Regions from separate parts of the Streptomyces sp. NPDC002795 genome, predicted to be linked through region 2. Evidence: riboswitches for the same ligand, from Rfam matches in the RefSeq annotation. Region 2 holds a riboswitch; the other holds the start of a gene.
The links. Region 2 has a riboswitch for glycine ahead of gcvP (aminomethyl-transferring glycine dehydrogenase). Riboswitches for the same ligand answer to the same signal wherever they lie in the genome.
Positions count from the first base shown of each region.

Region 1: another riboswitch for glycine. It lies ahead of gcvT (glycine cleavage system aminomethyltransferase GcvT); the one in region 2 lies ahead of gcvP (aminomethyl-transferring glycine dehydrogenase).

Region 1 covers NZ_JBIAQB010000013.1:42,929-54,798, reverse strand. The annotation lists gene ACFYWS_RS32900 (ABC transporter substrate-binding protein) at 1-1,110, opposite strand, end outside; gene ACFYWS_RS32895 (ABC transporter permease) at 1,226-2,230, opposite strand; gene ACFYWS_RS32890 (enhanced serine sensitivity protein SseB C-terminal domain-containing protein) at 2,522-3,310, opposite strand; gene ACFYWS_RS32885 (enhanced serine sensitivity protein SseB) at 3,438-4,262, opposite strand; gene ACFYWS_RS32880 (AAA family ATPase) at 4,336-4,938, opposite strand; glycine riboswitch at 5,117-5,215, shown strand; gene gcvT (glycine cleavage system aminomethyltransferase GcvT) at 5,372-6,496, shown strand; gene gcvH (glycine cleavage system protein GcvH) at 6,561-6,938, shown strand; gene glyA (serine hydroxymethyltransferase) at 6,947-8,209, shown strand; gene ACFYWS_RS32860 (L-serine ammonia-lyase) at 8,372-9,742, shown strand; gene ACFYWS_RS32855 (FHA domain-containing protein) at 9,866-11,743, shown strand; gene ACFYWS_RS32850 (DoxX family protein) at 11,772-11,870, opposite strand, start outside.
Region 2 covers NZ_JBIAQB010000003.1:5,690-17,559, reverse strand. The annotation lists gene ACFYWS_RS09370 (substrate-binding and VWA domain-containing protein) at 1-281, shown strand, start outside; gene ACFYWS_RS09365 (glutamate-cysteine ligase family protein) at 301-1,821, opposite strand; gene ACFYWS_RS09360 (hypothetical protein) at 2,357-2,947, shown strand; gene ACFYWS_RS09355 (DUF5999 family protein) at 3,326-3,526, shown strand; gene gcvP (aminomethyl-transferring glycine dehydrogenase) at 3,578-6,463, opposite strand; glycine riboswitch at 6,649-6,745, opposite strand; gene ACFYWS_RS09345 (PRC-barrel domain-containing protein) at 6,869-7,243, shown strand; gene ACFYWS_RS09340 (DNA polymerase IV) at 7,186-8,622, opposite strand; gene ACFYWS_RS09335 (MerR family transcriptional regulator) at 8,669-9,289, opposite strand; gene ACFYWS_RS09330 (bifunctional nuclease family protein) at 9,483-9,956, opposite strand; gene ACFYWS_RS09325 (MerR family transcriptional regulator) at 10,043-10,771, opposite strand; gene ACFYWS_RS09320 (FHA domain-containing protein) at 10,799-11,710, opposite strand; gene ACFYWS_RS09315 (DUF881 domain-containing protein) at 11,833-11,870, opposite strand, start outside.

The DNA.
Region 1 (11,870 bases), on a different contig from region 2:
CAGCTTGCCGCCGCGGGTCTGCTGCAGGCCCGCGAAGTCGGTCCCGTAGAACACGGCCTTGCGGCAGTGGACGTCGTCGAACGGCTCGGCCTTGTGCACGAGGGCGACGTAGCGGACGAAGGAGGTCCGCATGTTGTCGACGCTGTCGCGGTGGTCCTGGACTGCGGTGACACGGCCCGACTGGGTCATGCCGGTGCCGTTCATGTCCAGGTCGTAATCGCCTTCCATGAGGCGCTTGTCGTTCTCCTCCAGGTTGGCGGAGATCGTCACGTCGATCTTGTCGGGAAGCGCGGCACGGATCGGGTCCGAGGCCTTCTTCCACTTGTCGTTGCGCACCAGCACGATCTTCTTGTTGGCCTTGTACGACTGGAACTTGTACGGGCCGGCGGAGAACGGGTGCGAGGTGTACTTGGTCTTCGTGTCCTTCTCCTGCTTGACCGGCGAGCCGGTCGGCATGGCGAGGAACTGCTCGAAGTCACCGTTGGGCTTCGGCAGCTTGAAGACGACGGTCTGGTCGTCCGGCGTCTCGATCGACTTCAGACCCAGCTTGTCCTTGGACGTGTCCTTGTAGGGGCCCTTGTACTCGCCCTTGGGGTCCAGGTTCTGCTTCAGGTACTGCGGGCCACCGGTGATGGTGTCCGTCGCCCAGATGCGCTCGATGCCGTACTTGACGTCCTTGGAGGTGATCGGCGAGCCGTCCTCCCAGGTGATCCCGTCACGCAGGTGGTACGTGTACGTCTTGCCGTCGTCGGAGATCTCGGCCTTGGACTTGGCCAGGTCACCGACCAGCTCGTTGGAGGCCGCACCCGGCTTGGGCGCGTAGGTCACCAGTTGGCGCGTGTAGAACCGCATGAAGTCCCACGACATGCCGTAGTAGGCGCGCTGCGGGTCGGCGGAGTCCAGGTCCTGCTTGCCGACCATGCGCAGCGTGCCTCCCTTCTTCTTCGAAGGGTTGGCGATCTTGTTGTACGCGGCGTCGTAACCGGCGCCCTTCGACGAGTCCTTGGAGTCGTCGCCGTCTCCGCCACCGCACGCCGTGGTCGACACCAGCGCCGCGACCACGAGGGCGGCGCCGGCGGCAAGCCGTCGTTTCGAGGAACCTGTGGGCATTTTCTCGTAACCTCCGAGATCGCGGTCCCGGACACCTGCCGGAGAACCATGGAGTCAAGCCACCTGACGGTGCTGCAGGGGCAGTTCGGTGAAAGCCGGTTGGACTTGTACGGCGTTACCGGGTGCCCTTCGGGTCCAGGGCGTCGCGCAGCCCGTCGCCGAAGAGGTTGAACGCGAGAACGGTGATGAAGATCGTGACACCCGGGAAGACCATGAACATCGGGTCGTGCTCGTACGTCTCCAGGGCGTCGCGGAGCATGCCGCCCCAGGAGGCCGTGGGCGGCCGGACACCCGCACCGAGGAAGCTGAGCGCCGCCTCCGTGAGGATGTTGGTCGGGATCATGAGCGTCATGTAGACGACGATCGGCGCGACCAGGTTCGGCAGCAGTTCGCGGAACAGGATGTGCCGCGAGCCACCGCCCAACGACCTTGCCGCCTCGACGTATTCACGCTCCCGCAGGGAGAGCGTCTGCCCTCGCACGATGCGCCCGATGTACGGCCATCCGAAGAATCCGATGACGAGGACCAGTACGGCGATGCGCACCCCGCTGCCGGTCAGGCCGAGCAGGTCGTCCGGCAGCACCGAGACCAGGGAGATGATGAAGAGCAGCTGCGGGAACGAGAGCAGCACGTCCATCACGCGGCTGATCGCCGCGTCGATCCACCCGCCGAAGTAGCCGGCGATGATGCCGAACAGGGTGCCCAACGCGACGGCGACGATCGCCGCGAGGAACGCGACGAGCAGCGAGATCCGGGCGCCGTAGACGATGCGGCTGAAGACGTCTCGGCCCTTGTTCGGTTCGAGGCCGAAGAGGAAGTCGCTGCTCACGCCGCCGAGCGCGCCCTGGGGCAGGTTCGTCAGCGGGTCGAGCTTGTCCTGGTGGAACTGGTTCGGCGGGTGGCCGAGCAGGCTGACGATGAGCGGCGCGAAGACCGCGACCAGGACCAGGAGCACGACAACGATGCCACCGCCGAGAGCGACCTTGTCGCGCTTCAGGCGGTTCCAGGCGATCTGCTTGAGCGACCGGCCCTCGACCTTGCGGTCTGCGTCTCCCTTGGCGGGCTCGACCGGTGCGCTCGGTTCCACTTCCGCGCTCGTGTCGTGCATTGGTGCCGTCATCGTGGCAGGGACCCCTCTCAACCGGCGGTGACCGGCCCGCACTTGCCGCTGTGGCGGCTTGGTTCAGTCCGTCGTACACAGAGGCGAAGCCCCTTGCTGCGGGAGTCTTCAACCTGGGCGTGATCTGTTGCCAGACTTGACGGCGAAAGGATGCCTAACCGTGATGCAGGCTGGGGTGTTCCGTTATCCGGACTGCGGTGAACGGGGGGCGGACGCGGGGCAGTTGGGGTGAACCGGACATGTTGCGGTCGGCCGCGCAGTTCCAGCCCGCCCGGCGCTTGAGGGCGCCTTTCAGTACGTCGCCCCGTACGGCGGCGGATACCCGTACCCACCCCCGGCGGGAGCCGCATGGGCCTCCCGGTCATAGAACGGCCGCGCTTGCCGCAGCCACATCGCCACCGGGTCGTACTCGTCCGACATCGCGACCGTGGAGACCGGAAGGCCCTCGGGGACCGCCGGGATGGACTGCTGCATCATCGCCCGGACCGCGTCCACGGACGCCGGGGACGTGTCGTAGACGTCCAGGCCGATGGCGAGGTAGGGCGCGCCCAGCGTGGGCTGGACCCAGGCGCGGCGCAGCGAGCGGATCGCCGTCGTACGGTGCGCGTTCTGCGTCAGGACCGCGTAGAACTGGGGGATCTCGATCGCGGGCTCGGAGAGCCTCAGCGGGCCCGCCGGCTGCCGGTCGAGGCCGCCCGCGATGCGGCGCAGGTCGAGCCACGGGATGCCGACGCCGCCACCCGGCGCGTGCGGGTTCAGCCAGAGCCCGTAGTGGTCGGGGTAGAGCGTGCGCGCCGCGTCGACCCCGCTCACCACCTCGTACGCCCGCGACCAGCCGGAGGCCGAGAGCTCTTGGGCGGAGGTGACGCACGGGGCGTACGAGAAGCCGTCCACCTCCATGTTCCCGTACTGGGCGTCCGGGGAGCCGGCCTGGCCGTGCCAGAGCAGCATCCAGACCTGCCCGGCCGCGGGGTCGGCGAGGGCCTTGAGGAGCGCCTCGTACGCGTCGTAGCGTCCCGGCGTCACCTGGCGCAGCATGTGCTCGACCTGTCCGGCCGCGGCCGTGCCCGACGCGCTCACCCGTAACCGCCCCTTCGGCTCTTCAAATACGTCCGTGTCCCACACGTGGCCGGAAAGCGAAGCGCCGACCGGTCACGTCATGAAACCAGCTTAAGCGGCGATACTGACACCGACTTGACGGACGCCGTCACCCTTCTCGTACGTAGAACGGCCGTACGTGTGTACGCAGCCAGTCCGCGACCGGGTCCTGCGTCACGTCCAGGAACACCAGGTTGACGGCCCAGGCCACCGGCGCGCGGCCCAGCGCCCGCCCCAGCGCGTCCAGCGGAAGGTTCCCCGCACCGCTCGGGGCGCCCACGGCCTGCGACAGCTCCACGCCGATGAACAGGGACGGCTCCGCGTCCTCCACGGTCGCGAGGCAGCGCCGGGCGCTCAGTACCGTGCCGAGCCCGTCGAACTCCTCGCGGACCGCGGCCAGGAAGTCCATGGGGTCGACCTGCCAGTCCGGCTCGCTCAGCACCACGCGGCCGCCCGTCGCCGGGCCGTCCAGCGCCGTGCGACCGCTGCGGGCCAGCTCGGCGACGGCCGGCGGCGGCAGCGGCACGCCGACCGTGCCGTCCGGGTTCACCGCGATGCCGACCTGCGGCGGAAGCCCGCGCGCGAACTCCACGGCCGGGGCCACCGTGCAGTCCATCCGGCCACCGGTGACCGCCATGAACTGCTGCTCGGAGCTGAACACGGGGACGTAGGCCTGGCCCTCGATCTCCAGGCTCGGCAGGTCGAGGTCCCTGCTCGCGTTCGAACCGCCCCTCGGCAGCGGGATCCACACGTGGCTGCGGCCGAGGACCTCGACGATCCTGCCGCCCGCGGAGGCGCCCGCCTCCTGGCCGAGAGCCGCGGCGAGGACCTCCTCCAACTCGTTGGCGGGCCAGCCCTGCGAGGGGTGGGCGTAGCCGCCCTCGTGCCCCTGGGCGAGACCGTGACCCGGCTCCGGGGTGCCTGGGAACTCCATGACTGCCATCAACCTCTGCTGTTCTGCCCGCTTCTGGTGCCCGCCGACTTTAACTCGTCCATACGGCCCGGCCTCAGTCGCCGAATGTGATCCCTCCCAGTGCCTCCATCGCCGCCCGGTCGAGCAGCACCGCCGACTCCATCCCGGCCGGCAGGTTCCCCCGCTCCGTCGAGCTGACGAGCGCGCCCACCGCGCGGCGGTGGCGCGCGAAGGCGTACCGGGACACCCCGCGGCCGCGGTCCCGCTGCCCCTCAAGTGCCGTGTCCGCCGGTACGTCGAGCAGCATCAGGTGGACGGCGGCCCCGCGCCGCCGCGCCGTGCGGATCACCCAGCGGCGCACCCACGCCTGCGTACCGCAGTCGTGCACGACGACGCTCATGCCCGAGCGCATCGCCCGGCGCAGCCCCACGTAGTGCGCGACGCGGACCACCGGGCGGTACAGCGCGTACGGCAGGTAGCGCGGCATGCGCGCGGACCAGCGCTCGCGGGTGTCCTGCGAATCGATCCGGATCTCGGTGACGGCCCGCCGCATCAGCGTCGACTTGCCGCTGCCCGGCAGGCCCGAGAGCACGACGAAGTCGCCCGCCGCGAAGGCGAGCTGCCGCGGTGTGTGCCCGCGACGGCCGCGCAGGTCCCGCACCGAGCGCTGACCGGGGATCCGCACCCCCGCCACCACCGACGCCGAAGCGGATACCGCGTAAGCCCCCGCCACTGCTTTGTGCACCGTGATCGTCCTCCCCGTTCCGGTCACGTCACCCTTGCCCCTCAAGTGTAAAGAGAAGGTAATGCACCTCAAGGGGTTTCCCTGTCGGACGGGCATGCAATGATGTGCCCGCAACTGCATACCGGCCGCTTGAATCCGCGCGGGAGAGTTCCGGGTACGACGAGTACCCGGGCGCCGAAGGAGCAAGTTCCTCCCTTGAATCTCTCAGGCCCCGTACCGCGCGGGCGAGGCAGATCTGAAAAGTGGGGCGTCTTTGTGACGTGACGCCCCCACCCAAGGTGCAAGCCCCTCGGGGCGAACCTCTCAGGTTCCGATGACAGATGGGGAGGGCGTCCCGTACGCGTACGGGACTCCGCCATCGCCGTCATGCCCGGGAGCACCACTGATGACCCGTACGACATCTCTTGACGCCCTGCATCGTTCGCTCGGCGCGACGATGACCGACTTCGCCGGCTGGGACATGCCGCTGCGCTACGGCAGCGAGCGCGACGAGCACAACGCCGTGCGCACGAGGGCCGGCCTCTTCGACCTCTCCCACATGGGCGAGATCACCGTGACCGGGCCGCAGGCCGTGGACCTGCTCAACCACGCCCTCGTCGGCAACATCGGCTCCGTCGGCGCCGGCCGCGCCCGCTACACCATGATCTGCCGCGCGGACGGCGGGATCCTCGACGACCTGATCGTGTACCGGCTCGGCGAGACCGAATACATGGTGGTCGCCAACGCGGGCAACGCGCAGGTTGTGCTCGACGCCCTCACCGAGCGCGCCGCCGGCTTCGACGCCGAGGTCCGCGACGACCACGACGCGTACGCGCTGCTCGCCGTGCAGGGCCCGGCCTCGGCGGCGATCGTGAAGTCCGTCACGTCCTCCGCGGACACCGACCTGGACGGCCTGAAGTACTACGCGGGTCTGCCCGGCACCGTCGCCGGTGTGCAGGCGCTCATCGCGCGCACCGGCTACACCGGCGAGGACGGCTTCGAGCTGTTCGTCTCCCCCGCCGACGCCGAGAAGCTGTGGCAGGCGCTGACCGAGGCGGGCGCCGAGTACGGCCTGATCCCCTGCGGCCTGTCCTGCCGGGACACGCTGCGCCTGGAGGCGGGCATGCCGCTGTACGGGCACGAGCTGTCGACGTCCCTCACGCCCTTCGACGCCGGTCTCGGCCGCGTCGTGAAGTTCGAGAAGACCTCACACGGGGACGACTTCGTGGGCCACGACGCGCTTCGCGACGCCGCCGCGAAGGCCGAGGCCAACCCGCCCCGCAAGCTCGTCGGCCTCATCGCCGAGGGCCGCCGCGTGCCGCGCGCCGGGATGCCCGTCGTCGCCGACGGCCAGGTGATCGGCGAGGTCACCTCCGGCGCCCCGTCCCCGACGCTCGGCAAGCCGATCGCGATGGCGTACGTGGATCCCGCGCACGCCGAGGCGGGTACGGCGGGTGTCGGTGTCGACATCCGCGGCACGCACGAGCCGTACGAGGTCGTGGCACTGCCGTTCTACAAGCGCCAGAAGTAGGCCCCGCCCGTCCGGGCGCCCCCTCCGTCACCAGCACCTTCCCGCGTACAGGAGAATTCGCATCATGAGCAACCCCCAGCAGCTGCGTTACAGCAAGGAGCACGAGTGGCTCTCGGCCGTCGAGGACGGCGTCGCCACGATCGGCATCACGGAGCACGCGGCCAACGCGCTCGGTGACATCGTGTTCGTCCAGCTCCCCGAGGTCGGGGACACCGTCACCGCGGGCGAGACCTGCGGCGAGCTGGAGTCCACCAAGTCGGTGTCCGACCTGTACTCCCCCGTCGGCGGCGAGGTGACCGAGATCAACCAGGACGTCGTCGACGACCCGGCGCTCGTCAACTCGGCCCCGTTCGAGGGTGGCTGGCTGTTCAAGGTCCGGCTGGCCGACGAGCCGAAGGACCTGCTCTCCGCCGACGAGTACACCGAGTTCTCCGGGAGCTGACCCCACCGATGTCCGTACTGAACGAATCCCTGCACGAGCTCGACCCCGAGGTCGCCGTCGCGGTCGACGCCGAGCTGAAGCGCCAGCAGTCGACCCTCGAAATGATCGCGTCGGAGAACTTCGCCCCGGCCGCCGTCATGGAGGCCCAGGGCTCGGTCCTCACCAACAAGTACGCGGAGGGCTACCCCGGCCGCCGCTACTACGGCGGCTGCGAGCACGTCGACGTCACCGAGCAGATCGCCATCGACCGCGTGAAGGCGCTCTTCGGCGCCGAGTACGCGAACGTGCAGCCGCACTCGGGCGCCTCCGCGAACCAGGCCGCACTCTTCGCCATCGCCAAGCCGGGCGACACGATCCTCGGCCTGGACCTGGCGCACGGCGGCCACCTCACGCACGGCATGCGCCTGAACTTCTCCGGCAAGCAGTTCAACGTGGTCCCGTACCACGTGGACGACGCGGGCCTGGTCGACATGGCCGAGGTCGAGCGCCTCGCCAAGGAGCACCGCCCGAAGGTGATCATCGCCGGCTGGTCGGCGTACCCGCGCCAGCTGGACTTCGCCGAGTTCCGTCGCATCGCCGACGAGGTCGAGGCGCTGCTCTGGGTCGACATGGCGCACTTCGCGGGCCTCGTGGCCGCGGGCCTGCACCCCAACCCGGTCCCGTACGCCGACGTCGTCACGTCCACGACGCACAAGACGCTCGGCGGTCCGCGCGGCGGCATCATCCTCGCCCGCAACAAGGACTTCGCGAAGAAGCTGAACTCGGCGGTCTTCCCGGGCTTCCAGGGCGGCCCCCTGGAGCACGTGATCGCGGCCAAGGCCGTCTCCTTCAAGGTCGCGGCCTCCGAGGACTTCAAGGAGCGCCAGGCCCGCACGATCGAGGGCGCCCAGATCCTCGCCGAGCGCCTGACCACCCCGGAGTCACGGGAAGCGGGCGTCAACGTCCTCTCCGGCGGCACGGACGTGCACCTGGTCCTCGTCGACCTGCGCGACTCCGAGCTCGACGGCCAGCAGGCCGAGGACCGGCTCCACGAGGTCGGCATCACGGTCAACCGCAACGCGGTCCCGAACGACCCGCGCCCGCCGATGGTCACCTCCGGCCTGCGGATCGGCACGCCCGCCCTCGCCACCCGCGGCTTCACCGCCGAGGACTTCCGCGAGGTCGCCGACGTGATCGCGCTCGCGCTTCAGCCGTCGTACGACGCCGAGTCGCTGAAGGCCCGAGTGACCGCTCTGGCCGACAAGCACCCGCTGTACCCCGGCCTGAAGTAATTCGGCCCGGATTACGTACCCTTTCGTAGGTACGTCCTGTCGGGGCACCGCGCACACTGGAACCAGGAATATCACCAGTGAGCACGGTGCCCCGGCCGCTTCCACCGCACTCTCGCTTGTCCGGCAGACAACGGCGTCTACCACCACCTTTGGAGTCCCACCGTGGCCATCTCGGTCTTCGACCTGTTCTCGATCGGCATCGGCCCGTCCAGCTCGCACACGGTCGGCCCGATGCGCGCGGCGCGCATGTTCGCGCGGCGCCTGAAGAACGAGGGCCTGCTGGCCCACACCTCCTCGGTCCGCGCCGAGCTGTACGGCTCGCTGGGCGCGACCGGGCACGGGCACGGCACCCCGAAGGCGGTACTGCTCGGCCTTGAGGGCGACTCCCCGCGCACCGTCGACGTCGAGTCGGCGGACGAGCGGGTCGAGACGATCAAGGGCCAGGGCCGCCTCAACCTCCTCGGCGCGCACGAGATCACCTTCTCGTACGACGACGATCTGATCCTGCACCGCCGCAAGGCCCTCCCGTACCACGCGAACGGCATGACGCTGTGGGCGTACGACGCCGACGGCAAGGAGCTGCTCACCAAGACGTACTACTCGGTGGGCGGCGGCTTCGTGGTCGACGAGGCCGCGGTCGACGGCGAGAACCCGGTCGTCCCCGACGACACCGTCCTCAAGTACCCCTTCCGCACCGGCGACGAGCTGCTCCGCCTCGCACAGGAGACCGGCCTGTCCATCCCGGCGATGATGCTGGAGAACGAGAAGGCCTGGCGCACGGAGGACGAGATCCGCTCCGGCCTCCTCGACATCTGGCGCGTCATGCAGGCGTGCGTCTCCCGCGGCATGTCCCACGAGGGCATCCTGCCCGGCGGCCTCAAGGTCCGCCGCCGCGCGGCGAGTTCGGCCCGCAAGCTGCGCGCCGAGGGCGATCCGCTGGCCCTCGCCATGGAGTGGATCACGCTCTACGCCATGGCGGTCAACGAGGAGAACGCGGCGGGCGGCCGGGTCGTGACGGCCCCCACGAACGGCGCGGCCGGCATCATCCCCGCGGTCCTGCACTACTACGTGAACTTCGTGCCGGGAGCCGACGAGGACGGCGTGATCCGCCTCCTCCTCACCGCGGGCGCGATCGGCATGCTCTTCAAGGAGAACGCCTCCATCTCCGGCGCCGAGGTCGGCTGCCAGGGCGAGGTCGGCTCCGCCTGCTCGATGGCGGCGGGCGCCCTCGCGGAGGCGCTCGGCGGCTCCCCGGAACAGGTCGAGAACGCGGCCGAGATCGGCATGGAGCACAACCTCGGCCTGACCTGCGACCCGGTCGGCGGCCTCGTCCAGATCCCGTGCATCGAGCGCAACGGCATGGCGGCGGTCAAGGCCGTCACGGCCGCGAAGATGGCCCTGCGCGGCGACGGCTCGCACAAGGTGTCCCTGGACAAGGTCATCAAGACGATGCGGGACACGGGGGCGGACATGAGCGTGAAGTACAAGGAGACGGCGCGCGGCGGGCTCGCGGTGAACATCATCGAGTGCTGAGGCCGCCAGGGGGTTCCCGAATTCGTCGACGCCTCTAGCTTTGACGTACGGGCAGGGCGGCCGGGCTCCGGCCGCCCTCGCCGCACGGTCCTGGCTCGTTGGATGAATGGAATCCGAGGACTCATGCCTCCTGAGATAGTCAGCCGTCAAGGTTCCCTGGCCGGAGAGCGATTCGGCATCGGAGCGAAGCCCCTCACGTTCGGCCGCAAGCCCGCGAACGACGTGGTGATCCGCGACGCGAGCATCTCCCGGTTCCATGCCGAGGTACGCCGCGAGGGCCATGGATTCATGCTCTATGACCTGGGAAGCAGCAACGGGACATACGTCAACGGGGAGCGCATGACCTCGCGTGTGCTCCAGCCCGACGATGTCATCACGATCGGTGACGAGACGTTCTGCTTCGAGGCGGCCGGACCGATGGAGACCATCATGGATCTCTCCGTCCTGGAGGCCCTCACGCCGCCTCCCGCCGAGCAGCCGGTCCCGGTGCTCAAGGTGACGGTGTCGGGCGGCGGTCCTGTGGGGCTTGCCTTCGCCCTGCTCCTGGAGTCCCTGCTCGGTCCCCGGGCCGCCGTCACGATCTACGACGGCCGCTGGACCCGGGCCGGGGACAGGGTCGTCTGGAAGGACGCGACGCAGGGCAACGTCCGGCGCATGCAGGTCGTCACGGTGCAGAGCCGTCAGTACCTGGGCCTTCCCCAGGAGGTCCAGGAGCGGCTGTTCAAGGACGGCGCGTACAGCGAGATGTGGCCGGCGGGCCCGGACTCGATCCGCGGTCACCAGCCGCGCAACATCCGGATCGCCTACGTGGAGGACACGCTCCTGGAGATGGCCAACGAGAAACCGGACCGCATCCGCCTCGTGCCGGAGCGGTTCGACCCGGTCGAGCACGAGAAGAGCGCAGCCGGGGACCATGTGCTCGCCATCTGCGAGGGGGGCCGCTCCCGGACGCGTGAGCACTTCGCCGAGAAGTTCGGCCGGGCCGACAAGTCCATCTACTCGCTGGAGGGCGCGCATCTCCAGGACGTGGTGCTCGGCCTGAAGGTGAAGTCGAGGCTGCCGGACGCGATGTCCGTGCTGCTCACCGTGGCGCAGAACCGGTTCCTCCTCAACTCCCTGCACGGTGAGGGCTTCCTCAACATGCGGCTCACCGACGAGGAGGCGAAGGAGGTCGTGGGGATCGACCCCGTCCGGCAGGTTTTCGAGGAGTGCATCGCCTCGCGGCCGTGCGTGATGAACCGCAGCGAGGACGGCGACTTCCTCTGCGACACCCACAGCACCCTGTTCCTGCCCGCCCTGATCAAGGGGTCGGCGCTGTGGAAGCGGGTCAGGGAAGGCCTGGCGCTGTTCGCCGTGCCCGAGTCCGACCTGAGCGCCGTCACCGCGTTCCGCCTCGACATGGTGCAGCGCCCGCGGTTCACCGCGCGGCTGCGCCCCAGGACGGCCGCGGGACCGGGCACGTACGGATTCCTCCTCGGGGACGCCGCCAACGCCATCCACTTCTGGCCGGGCCGCGGCCTCAACAGCGGCTGGGGATCGGCCATTTCGCTCGCCCGGTCACTCAGCGGCACCTGGCGCGGGCGGCCGCTGCGCGATGCCGACTTCGTACGCCACGAGGCGGCCATGTCGATGCTCCAATACCGGCACAAGAGCCGCGCCTGGAACTCGATGATCACCACGGATGAGCAAGGGGTGACCCGGGCCATCAAGGACAAGATCCAGCAGAGCATCTCGGAGGCCGCGGAGCGGACACCCGACCGGCAGGCCGACGTCGACGCCCTCATGGAGCAACTCCGCGCGATCCGCGACCGTCTGGCGCCGCGGATTCCCGGACTGCCCGACGACGCGACGCTCCTGAAGCACCTGGACACACTGAACGGTCAGACCTTGTACACCCTGGTGCACAGCGGCGCCTGGGACACCCAGATCGTCGGCGGTGAGGAGGTCGACATCGACATCTTCTATCCCGCGGAACGGCTGGACCCGCTCCCGGTGGGCTGAGCGGCCGGCCCGACCGAAACGTCGGACTCTAGACAGCGGCCCTCAGGGCCAGAGCCGCTACGGCGAGTGCGCAGCAGAAGGACCACCCGCCGTAGTTCCGGTCCCCTACGCGCACATGCGCGCCGAG
Region 2 (11,870 bases):
AGAGCGGCAGGTTCAACGCCGTCGTGGTGGTCACGGACGGCGTCAACGAGGATGAGGGGTCCATCTCCCGCGAGAGCCTCATCAAGAAGCTCGGCGACCTCACCGACCCCGACCACCCCGTCCCGCTGATCGTCATCGCCGTGGGGCCCGACACCGACAAGCGGGAGGTCGAGCAGGTCGCCGAGGCGACGGGCGGCTCGGGCCACCAGGTCAGCGACCCGGCGGACATCCAGCAGGTCATCCTGAAGGCCATCATCGAGGCGGGCGCCAAGGGCAACTGACCCGGTCCGCCAGGCACATTCAGCCCAGCGGAACGGTCGGCTCCGGCAGCCCGACCGGCCAGCTGTGCACCGGCTCGCCCCGGTGCATCAGCTCGCAGTACCGCCGCGTGGTCGCCGCGAGCGCCGCCTCCCTGGCCAACCCGCTCTCCAGCGCCCGGTGGTACGTCGCCGACTGCCACGCCGCACCGTTCATCCGCCGCCGGCACCGCTCCTCGATCACTCCCAGGTACAGGTCCCGGTCGGCCGGTTCCACGCCCCACGCGTCGAGCCCGGCCGCCGCGAGCGGCAACAGCTCGTCCCGTACGAGGTGCACGGCCGGCACCCGCTCCGTACCGCCGAACCGGCCCTTGCGCGGCCACTCCAGGCGCGCGTCGATGCCGTACCGGCAGGCGGTGTCGAAGTTGCGGGCGGCCGCGGCGAACGGGAGCCGCGACCACACCGGCCGGGACTCCTCGGCGAGGGCGCGTACGACGCCGTAGTAGAACGCGGTGTTGGCGATGACGTCCGTGACGGTGGGCCCCGCGGGCAGCACCCGGTTCTCGACACGCAGGTGCGGCACGCCGTCCGCGATGCCGTACACGGGGCGGTTCCAGCGGTACACCGTGCCGTTGTGGAGGACGAGTTCGGCGAGGCTCGGGGTGTCGCCCTTGGCGATGACGTCGAGCGGCTGCTCGTCGTCGAGGATCGGCAGCAGCGGCGGGAAATACTTCAGGTTCTCCTCGAAGAGGTCGTACGCGGAACCGATCCAGCGCTCCCCGAACCAGGTGCGCGGCCGCACGCCCTGCGCCGCGAGCTCCGGCGGCCGGGTGTCGGTGGACTGCTGGAACAGCGGTGGCCGCGACTCCTGCCACAGCTCGCGGCCGAACAGAAAGGGCGAGTTGGCGCCGAGCGCGATCTGCACGGCGGCCACCGCCTGCGCCGCGTTCCACACATCGGCGAACCGCCCCGGCGTCACCTGGAGGTGCAACTGCACGGACGTGCACGCGGCTTCGGGCGCTATCGAGGAGGACGTGCAGGTCAGCCGCTCCACGCCGGCGATGTCTAGCGCGAAGTCCTCGCCGCGCGCGGCCACGATCCGGTCGTTGAGCAGGGTGTAGCGGTCGACGTCCGACAGGTTCGCCGAGACCAGGTCGTCCGCGCTCAGCGTCGGCAGAATGCCGATCATCACGATGCCCGCGTCGACCTCGTTCGCCTTGCGGTGCGCATATCCGAGCCCCGTACGCAGTTCCTCTGCGAGCTGGTCGAGAACGCGGCCGCCGAGCCGGTGCGGGGCAATGTTCACTTCGAGATTGAACATCGCGAGTTCGGTCTGGAAATCGCGGCTCGCGATGCGCTCCAGAACTTCCGCATTCATCATTCTCGGCAGCCCGTCGGGCCCGGCGAGATTCAGCTCGATCTCCAGCCCCATGAGATTCTGCGGACGGTCGAAGCGCTTCTCGTCCAGCAGTCGCCCGAACCCCTCCAGGCACTCCTTGAGCTTCTCCCGATAGCGCCGCGGATCGGCCAGACCGACCGTCCCCGCAACGACCTTCTCCCCCATGGAAGCGTCCCTCCTCGCACGGGCGACCCGTTGATGCTCCGCTCCGGCCGCGTGTCACGGTGGATGATGCCCCGGCTATGTGATCCATAACGCCCCGCGCGCTTCCACGGAGCAGTACGCTCAAGGCGGTTACCCGCGGGCACATTCCTCAGGCATGCGGCCGCGCGCAGATTCCGTCGCGTGCGACCCTGGTGAAAAACGCCGACAAGAACACGCCGACCGCTCGGCCGAAAGACACCGAGGCCACGCACGACGACCCCGCCGAAAATGGGGAGGATAGCCACAAAACCCCATGGGAACCGCGCCCGAATAGCATCTTGCGAAATCCGGGCGGCATGCTAGCGGAAACACTCCGTGAACACGCATCGTATAAACTCCGCTGGCGAGACAGAGAGTTGGCGCCCGCGGCCCGGATTCGGACCGGACCCCCGCCCCCTCTGGCCCGTGTACCCCAGTGCACCCGCAGCAGACAGCGCCGTCCGCTCGTCCGCACCGCCCTCGCATCACATGCCTGTCGAATGAGAGGCGACCCACCATGCCGCTGCACGTCCCACCGGCTCCCCCGCCCGCCCTGCGCAGCGTCCTCACGGCCCTCGGTTCCCCCACCGCCGTCCGCGAGGCACGCACCCCGTCCCTGCGCGCCGCACAGGGGCCCGCGACTCCCGAACTCCCGCTGCCTCTCCATGTGTTGGACCACATCACCGAGATCACCGGGCCATCCAGGGCCCGCCTGACCGGCTGGCGCTTCCTGATCCGCTGCGGGGAGCGCGCGGTGGCCGCGGCCGACACCATGCTGACTCCGGACGGCTGGGCCTTCTCGCACTTCTTCGAGGGCCCCTACATCAGGTCCACCGAACGGGCCCTGCGCCAGGCAGAATCACTGCCCGGCTCCTATCAGCCTCGGCTGCTGTCGGTGCCCGAGCTCTACATGCTCACGCTGTGGCTGCACGGTGAGCGCGCCGCCGACCCGGCGAGCGGCCAACCGGCGGCCGACGACATCCTCGTCCCACTGGCCCCGGCCCCGCCCGGCATCGCCCCGCACCGCCCGCACCGGGTGGCCGAGCTCCTGCCGGTCCTCACGCACCGCCTGACACCGACCCCGGCCACCGCCGGCCTGCTCGCCTGACCGGCCGGGGCCCGCCGACGGCCCCTGTCGCACGTGCCTGTGCCCCGAGACCGTCCGCCGTCCGGTCGCGGGGCACCGCCCTGCCCGAGCGGACTAGCCCGTACCGACCACTCCTAACCACCCGAAGGGAGAGTCGAGTTGGACTGAACCGTCCGCACGGGTGATGCGTCTGACACCCATAAGGACCGCTGCAAGGAAATCCCTGCGGATTGACGCCCACAGGGCAACACTGGGTTCCAGAACTCACGAAATCGGGGGGCGGCCATGAACAAGCCTTCAAGCCGCAGCACGACGGGCACCGCCGGCACCACCGGCACCGCCCGTCCAGCAAGCACAGCCCACGTCATCGAGATCACTTCGCAGCGAAAGATCCCATCCATGTGCCAGCACCAGCCAGCCTGCCCGACAGCGGAATCCGAGGACAGGGAAGCCGCGCTCCCTGTGGCTCACCACCCCGAGCAGGGGTGGAGCCTCCTCTGCAACGGGGTCCTGCTCTTCGAGGACACCGGCGAGCTGCTGCCCAGTGGCAGGATCATCGCCCCGCACCGCCCGCTGAGCACGGTGGTGACGGCGGCGTAGGGATCCGCTGAGCAGGACTGCGCGACCGACGGCCGCGCAGTCCCGAGTGGATCAGCCCTCGTAGGCGTCGAGCGGCGGGCAGGAACACACCAGGTTCCGGTCGCCGAACGCCTGGTCGATACGCCGCACCGGCGGCCAGTACTTCTCCGAAGCGACCACCCCGGCCGGGAAGACACCTTCTTCCCGGCTGTACGCGTGCTCCCACTCGCCGCCGAGCATCCCGGCCGTGTGCGGAGCGTTCCGCAGCGGGTTGTCGTCGGCCGCCCACTCGCCGGTGGCGACCCGCTCGATCTCGCCGCGAATCGCGATCATCGCGTCGCAGAACCGGTCGAGTTCCCCGATGTCCTCGCTCTCGGTGGGCTCGATCATGAACGTCCCGGCGACCGGGAACGACATGGTCGGCGCGTGGAACCCGTAGTCGATGAGCCGCTTGGCGACGTCGTCGATGCTCACGCCCGTCGCCTTGCTGAGTGGCCGCAGGTCGATGATGCACTCGTGCGCGACGAGCCCGCCCGGACCGTTGTAGAGCACCGGGAAGTGCGGCTCGAGGCGCTTGGCGATGTAGTTCGCGGAGAGCACGGCCACCTGTGTCGCCCGCTTCAGCCCCTCGCCGCCCATGAGCCGCACGTACGCCCAGGAGATCGGCAGGATCCCGGCGGAGCCCCACGGCGCCGCGGAGATCGGGCCGACGCCCGTCTCGGGGCCCGCGGCCGGCTGCAGCGGGTGGTTCGGCAGGTACGGCGCGAGGTGCTCGCGCACACCCACCGGGCCGACGCCCGGACCGCCGCCGCCGTGCGGGATGCAGAACGTCTTGTGCAGGTTCAGGTGCGAGACGTCGCCACCGAAGCGGCCCGGCTTGGCGAGGCCCACCAGGGCGTTGAGGTTGGCGCCGTCGACGTAGACCTGACCGCCCGCGTCGTGCACGGCGGCGCAGATGTCGGCGACGTGCTCCTCGAACACACCGTGCGTCGACGGATACGTGATCATGAGGACGGAGAGCTGCTCGGCGTACTGCTCGATCTTGGCGCGCAGGTCCGCGATGTCGACCTCGCCGTCGTCGGCGGTCTTGACGACGACGACCTTCATACCGGCCATCACGGCGCTCGCGGCGTTCGTGCCGTGCGCGGAGGACGGGATGAGGCAGACGGTGCGCTGCTCGTCGCCGTTCGCGCGGTGGTAGCCGCGGACGGCGAGCAGGCCGGCGAGCTCGCCCTGCGAGCCGGCGTTCGGCTGCAGCGACACCTTGTCGTAGCCGGTGACCTCGGCGAGCCGCTCCTCCAGCTCACGGATGAGCGTCAGGTAGCCCTGCGCCTGCTCGGCGGGCGCGAAGGGGTGCAACTGGCCGAACTCGGGCCAGGTGACCGGCTCCATCTCCGTCGTCGCGTTGAGCTTCATCGTGCAGGAGCCCAGCGGGATCATGCCGCGGTCCAGCGCGTAGTCGCGGTCGGCGAGCGACCGCAGGTAGCGCAGCATCGCCGTCTCGGAGCGGTACTGGTGGAAGACGGGGTGCGTCAGGTAGTCGTCCTCGCGCAGCAGCCCGCCCGGCAGCGTGTCCGCCGCCTCGGCGTCCAGGGCCTCGACGTCCGCGTCTACCCCGAACGCGCTCCACACGGCGCCCAGTTGGGCCCGCGTGGTGGTCTCGTCACAGGCGAGCGAGACGTGATCGGCATCCACGAGGCGCAGGTTGACGCCGCCCTCGCGCGCCGCGGAGACGATCTCGGCGGCCTTGCCCGGCACGCGCACGGTGAGGGTGTCGAAGTACGCGCCGTGCACGACCTCGACGCCGCCCGCGGTGAGCCCCGCGGCGAGCAGGGTGGCATAGCGGTGGGTGCGCCGCGCGATCGACTTGAGGCCCTCGGGCCCGTGGTACACGGCGTACATGCCGGCCATGACGGCGAGCAGCACCTGCGCGGTACAGATGTTGCTGGTCGCCTTCTCGCGACGGATGTGCTGCTCACGGGTCTGCAGGGCGAGCCGGTACGCCTTGTTCCCGTCGGCGTCGACGGAGACACCGACCAGGCGGCCCGGCAGCGAGCGCGCGAACCTCTCGCGCACGGCCATGTATCCGGCGTGCGGACCACCGAATCCCATCGGCACGCCGAAGCGCTGCGTCGTCCCGATGGCGATGTCCGCGCCGAGGTCACCGGGCGAGGTCAGCAACGTAAGAGCAAGAAGATCAGCGGCAACGGTCACCACGGCGCCCAGCTCGTGCGCCTGGTCGATCACGGGCTTGATGTCCCGCACGACGCCCGAGGCGCCGGGGTACTGCACGAGGACACCCACGACGCCGCGCTCGGCGACCTCGGCGGGGATGCCCTCGCTCAGGTCCGCGACGACGATCTCGACGCCGGTCGGCTCGGCACGCGTCTCGATGACGGCGATGGTCTGCGGCAGGGCGTCGGCGTCGACGACGTACACGCCGTTCTTGACCTTGCCGACGCGGCGCGACAGGGCCATCGCCTCGGCGGCGGCCGTGCCCTCGTCGAGCAGCGAGGAGCCCGAGGTGGGCAGGCCGGTCAGCTCGGCGACCATGGTCTGGAAGTTGAGCAGCGCCTCGAGGCGGCCCTGCGAGATCTCCGGCTGGTAGGGCGTGTACGCCGTGTACCAGGACGGGTTCTCCATCACGTTGCGCAGGATGACGGGCGGCGTGAACGTCCCGTAGTAGCCGAGGCCGATCATCGAGCCGAGCACCTGGTTGCGCTCGGCGAGCGACTTCAGCTCGGCGAGCACCTCGGCCTCGCTGCGGGCGGCCGGAAGGTCGAGCGCCTCGGCACTCTTGATCACATCGGGCACCGCGGCCGCGGTCAGCTCGTCCAGCGAGCCGTAGCCGACCTGCGCGAGCATCTTGGCCTGAGCGGCGTCATCGGGGCCGATGTGGCGCTGCTCGAAGGGGATTCCTCGCTCCAGCTGGGAGAGCGGAATACGGTTGGCTGTCATTGCGGAGGCCTCCTGGTCATTGCGACCTACGAGGGGCACCACGGCGCGGGTACCCGGACGGCCTCCCCCTCTGTCATCACAACCTGAGAGCTTCACCGGCCCACCCCGCGAAAACACGGAACGCACCGGCTTGCACCGTCGGTGAGAGCGGACACCGTGCACCCCGCTCTGCTTTCCAGAGTGACCTCGTCCGTGCGGTACGTGGGCCTGAGAGATTCCGGGGAGGATTTGCTCCTTCGGCGCCTTCCGACGACTGTCGGAGGACTCTCCCGCACGGGGTCAGCAGCCGTCTGCCAGCCTACCAGCGGCTACTTGCCCAGAGCCCCCGAGTGGCCGCCTTCCGTAATGTGCTCTTTCGTAGTGATGACAGACCAGTTGCGATCATCGCGATCAGTTGGAGGGCCCGTGCAGACCGACGTCGATCCGCGCAATCTGATCGGCCGCAAGGCGTTCGACCGCAACGGGGCCAAGGTCGGCACCATCGACGAGGTCTACCTGGACGACGCCACGGGCGTGCCGCAGTGGGCCGCGATACGAACCGGCCTGTTCAGCCGCGATGCCTTCGTCCCGCTCGAGCCCAGCGACTTCACGGACGGCACGCTGCACGTGCCCTTCGAACGCTCCCTGATCAAGGACGCCCCCGACTTCGGCGTGGGCCGCCATCTCTCCCCGGAGCAGGAACTCCAGCTCTACCACCACTACGGTCTGGACATCACGGCTCCTCAGTCGACCGACGTCACGTTCGGCAAGGTCGCCGGTTCGGAGGACGACCCGACCTGAGCCTCTTCGGCTCCTTCGACAAGCGGCAGCGGGTCCGCCGGCTCCAGCTCCGGGTCATCGACCCGGAACGTCCGCACCCGCCCCGGCACGTCCGCGTACGGCGTCTCGAACCGCACGGTCACCCGCCCGAGCCCGCTCCCCTGCACCCACCCGTGCCCGAACTCGGCATGCCGCACATCGTGTCCGGCCAGCCACTTCCGCTCCACGGGTATCGGCTCGGGCTCGGCCGCCTCCACGGACTCGACCGACCCCGGGCCCCCCTCCAGCTCCTCGGCGGCGGCCTCCTCCGCGGCAGCTTCCTCGGCTGCCGCGAACTGCGCGAACAGGTCCTCCTGCGTGAAGTCGGCGAGCCCGCTGACACCGACCCCCAGCAACCGCACGCCACCGGTCGTGTCCACGCTCTCCAGCAACCGCGCCGCGGCCTCCCGCACCACCCCAGGATCGTCCGTCGGCCCCCGCAGCGTCTCGGAGCGCGTCAGCGTCGAGAAGTCGTACCGCCGCACCTTGAGCACCACGGTCCGCCCCGAGCGCTCGGCCGCTCTCAGCCGCTCCACGCACCGGCCGGCGAGCCTGCGCACCTCCATCCGGACCCGCACCCGGTCATGGATGTCCACGTCGTACGTGTCCTCCACCGATACGGACTTGGAATCCCGCTCGGCGACGACGGGCCGCTCGTCACGAGCCAGCGCCATCTCGTACAGATGGCTCCCGTGCGCCTTCCCGAGGAGGCGCACCAGCTCGTCCTCGCCGGCCCCCGCGATCTCCTCCACGGTCTGAATCCCGGCCCGCCGCAGATGATCCGCCGTCGCGGGCCCTACGCCGGGCAGGATCCGCACGGACCGCGGCCCGAGCAGCGCGCGCTCGGTACCGGGGCGTATGAGCACGAGCCCGTCCGGCTTCGCCTCCTCCGAGCCGATCTTCGCGAGCATCTTGGACGCGGCGAGCCCCACGGACCCGGTCAGACCGGTCACGCGCCGGATGTCGGCCCGCAGCCGCCACCCCACGGCCTCCGCCGAAGCGGCGTCCCAGGCCGCCTCACCGGCCTCCAGATCGACGAACGCCTCGTCCAGGCTCAACGGCTCCACGAGCGGCGACAGGGCGCCGAGGAGCCCCATCACCTGCTCGCTGATCTCCCGGTAGAGCCGGAAGCGCGGCACCAGATAGGCGGCATGCGGGGCGAGCCTGCGCGCCTGCCCCATCGGCATCGCCGAGTGCACCCCGAACTTCCGCGCCTCGTACGACGCCGTGGCCACGACACCGCGCGGACCGAGCCCGCCCACGACGACCGCTTTCCCGCGCAGGCTCGGCTTCGCCGCCTGCTCCGCAGAGGCGTAGAAGGCATCCATGTCGAGATGCAGGATCGTGGGCGCGGTTCTCACATCACCGATGCTGCCCTACGCCACTGACAACGCGGCCGTACGGACCTCACACGGCCTTGCCGCGCCGCCTCGCGAGCTCGTCCGTGGGGTTCGGCGGCACGATCGTCTCGCCGGTGTCCACGCGCTCACCGTGCAACTGCGAGAGCGCGGCCTCCACGTCCCGCCAGACCACGCCCACGGCGATCCCGAAGACCCCCTGGCCGCCCTGGAGCAGATCGTGCACCTCGTCCGGCGACGTGCACTCGTACACGGTCGCGCCGTCGCTCATGAGCGTCATCCGCTCCAGGTCCCGGAAGCCGCTCTCGCGCAGATGCTGCACGGCCGTCCGGATGTTCTGCAACGAGACGCCCGTGTCCAGGAACCGCTTGACGACCTTGAGGACGACGACGTCCCGGAAGCTGTAGAGCCGCTGCGTCCCCGATCCGTACGCGGAGCGCACACTGGGTTCGACAAGGCCGGTCCTGGCCCAGTAGTCGAGCTGCCGGTAGGTGATGCCGGCCGCCGCACATGCCGTCGGCCCCCGGTATCCCAGCTGCTCGGAAGCGGCCGAGCCGCTCTCCCCCGCCACCGCAGGCACGGCCTGCGGGCGCTGCGGAGTGTGATCGGCCGCGCTGCCGTGAAACAGGTACGGACCGCCCGTCGCCGTACCGTCGCCGCTGCTTCTCACGCCGACCTCCTCATTGACCTGCCTTGTCGACGGTAGGCAGTCACAGGGGGTGCGTCAACGAACGCCACACTAGGCACGCCGAGTGATAATCACCCTAAGAGTGGTTTCCCGTGACCCACCGCCGGGAAAGGCTAGCCGAATGTCCCGAGGGCGCCGCCGCTCGACGGCCGGGGCCCGGCCGTCGGCCGGGCGGTCACTGACTGTTGGTGCCGAAGTCCTCGGGAGAGATCTGGTCGAGGAACTCGCGGAACTTCTCCACCTCGTCCTCCTGCTCGTCGGGGATCGCGATCCCCGCGTCATCCAGGACCCCGTCACTGCCGAAGATCGGCGTACCGGTGCGCAGCGCCAGGGCTATGGCGTCCGACGGGCGGGCACTGACCTCGACCCCGCTCGCGAACACCAGCTCCGCGTAGAAGACGCCTTCGCGCAGGTCCGTGATGCGCACTTCCGTGAGCTCCTGGCCGACCGCCTCAAGGACATCCTTGAAAAGGTCGTGCGTCAGCGGACGCGCGGGCGCCATGCCCTGCTGGGCGAAGGCGATCGCGGTCGCCTCCCCCGGTCCGATCCAGATGGGGAGGTACCGGTCGCCTCCCACTTCACGCAGGAGCACGATCGGCTGGTTGGAGGGCATTTCGACCCGGACACCTACGACGTCGAGCTCGTTCACACAGCAACCCTAGGACGTGCCCGGTCGGTTTGGGTAGTCGGGGATCCACCGAGGACCGGGCCATCGGTGCTCACCCGCGCCCACGATCAGGGCAGACGCACCCCAAGAGCGGTCTGCACAAGTGCCGAGTGCAGCTTCACCGTGAGTCCGGCCAGCTCCTTGGCACGGGCCTCGGCATGCGCCCGGGTCTGCGGGTTGCGGTGCACCTTCAACGGGGCCACCACCTGGTCCACCAGGCCGGCCTCACGGTCCGCGGCCGCCCGCATCACCCGCAGGTGCCGCGGCCCGATCCCGAACCGGGCCAGCTCGCCGATGAGCTCGGCGACCGACACGGCGGAGGCGTCGTAGCCACCGTCAGGCAGGGGCGTGAGGAGCCCGTACGACTCCCATTCGTCGAGCTCGTGCTCCTCGACGCCGACGGCGGCCAGCAATTCGTCCCGGCCGATCCGCGCGGCCGTCGGCACGTCGATGCCGTCCTCCGCGTCGCCGGGGCGTCCCGGCGAGGGCACGGTGAGCGTCTCACCGGGCTCCAGGGCGTCGAGCTGCTCCTTGATGACCTTCAGCGGCAGGTAGTGGTCCCGCTGCATGCGCAGGACATGGGCGAGCCGCTCCACGTCGTCCGGGCTGAACTTCCGGTAGCCCGACGGCGTGCGCCGGGGCTCGACGAGACCTTCGGACTCCAGAAACCTGATTTTGGAGATGGTGACTTCGGGAAACTCTTCTCGGAGCACGTTCAGTACGGTGCCGATGCTCGTCAGCCGACTGTCCGTGGTGGCGGTACCCCCTGGGGCACCGCCACTCGTCGTGTGCAGCATGGACCTTCCTGAAGGGTCGCGGACGGTTCAGATACCGCGCTGGCTCGCGTAGAACACCAGCCGGTACTTGCCGATCTGCACCTCGTCCCCGTTGTTCATCGTCACCGAGTCGATGCGCTCACGGTTCACATACGTGCCGTTGAGGCTGCCGACGTCGGCGACGGTGAACGAGCCGTCCTGCAGGCGACGGAATTCCACGTGACGGCGCGACACGGTCACGTCGTCCAGGAAGATGTCACTCTGCGGATGCCGCCCCGCGGTGGTCAGCTCGCCGTCCAGGAGGAAGCGGCTTCCCGAGTTCGGACCGCGCCGCACCACCAGGAGCGCCGAGCCCAGCGGCAGCGCGTCGACCGCCGCCTGCGCCTCGGGCGAGAGGGCCGGAAGCTGCGTCTGCCCCGTGGCCTCCGGGTCGTAGGACTCGAGGCCGGAGATGGAGATCGTGGACGTCGTCTCGGACGGCCCCTCCGGCGTCGCGCCGCTGCGCAGCGGCGCACCGCAGTTGGAGCAGAACCGGCTGTTCTCCCCGTTCTGGTTTCCGCACCTCGTACACACCAGGGCCGACATGGACGGATCCTCCTGCCGCGGCTGCCCCGCGGGGGCGTGGGACGCGTACGGGTCGGGGGAAAACCCTCCACCCGTACTTGAGGTTGACGGTTCTCCGAAACCTATGCGGCCGGAACCGGCAGGGTCAACAGACGACGCGCCCTGTCCGCCCGAATTGTCTCCGGCGACCTGGTCCCGGAACAGCGGGCGCTCACCCACCTGCGTCTCCGGCGTGTCTCCTTGCCGCGGCGCGCGATGACGGGCGTCCTCACGCGCACTCTTGCCGAACAACTTCGCAAACAACTTCACGGGCGATTCCCCTTGACCGAAACAGACCCGCCCGTGGGGCAGGACGAACCCTGACTGCACACATCGGCGTACATCGCGTACATCAATGACACGGACACCCTCACAACGTCCGTATCCGCCAAACAGTTTCCACCACGCGCACCACCCTTGCTGCGGCGACCCCCCGCAACCTCATGCCCTCGCACGGTATCCACCATGCACCCCCGGCTTCACTCCGAGGACGACCGAGCGTAATCAGGCCGTTGCG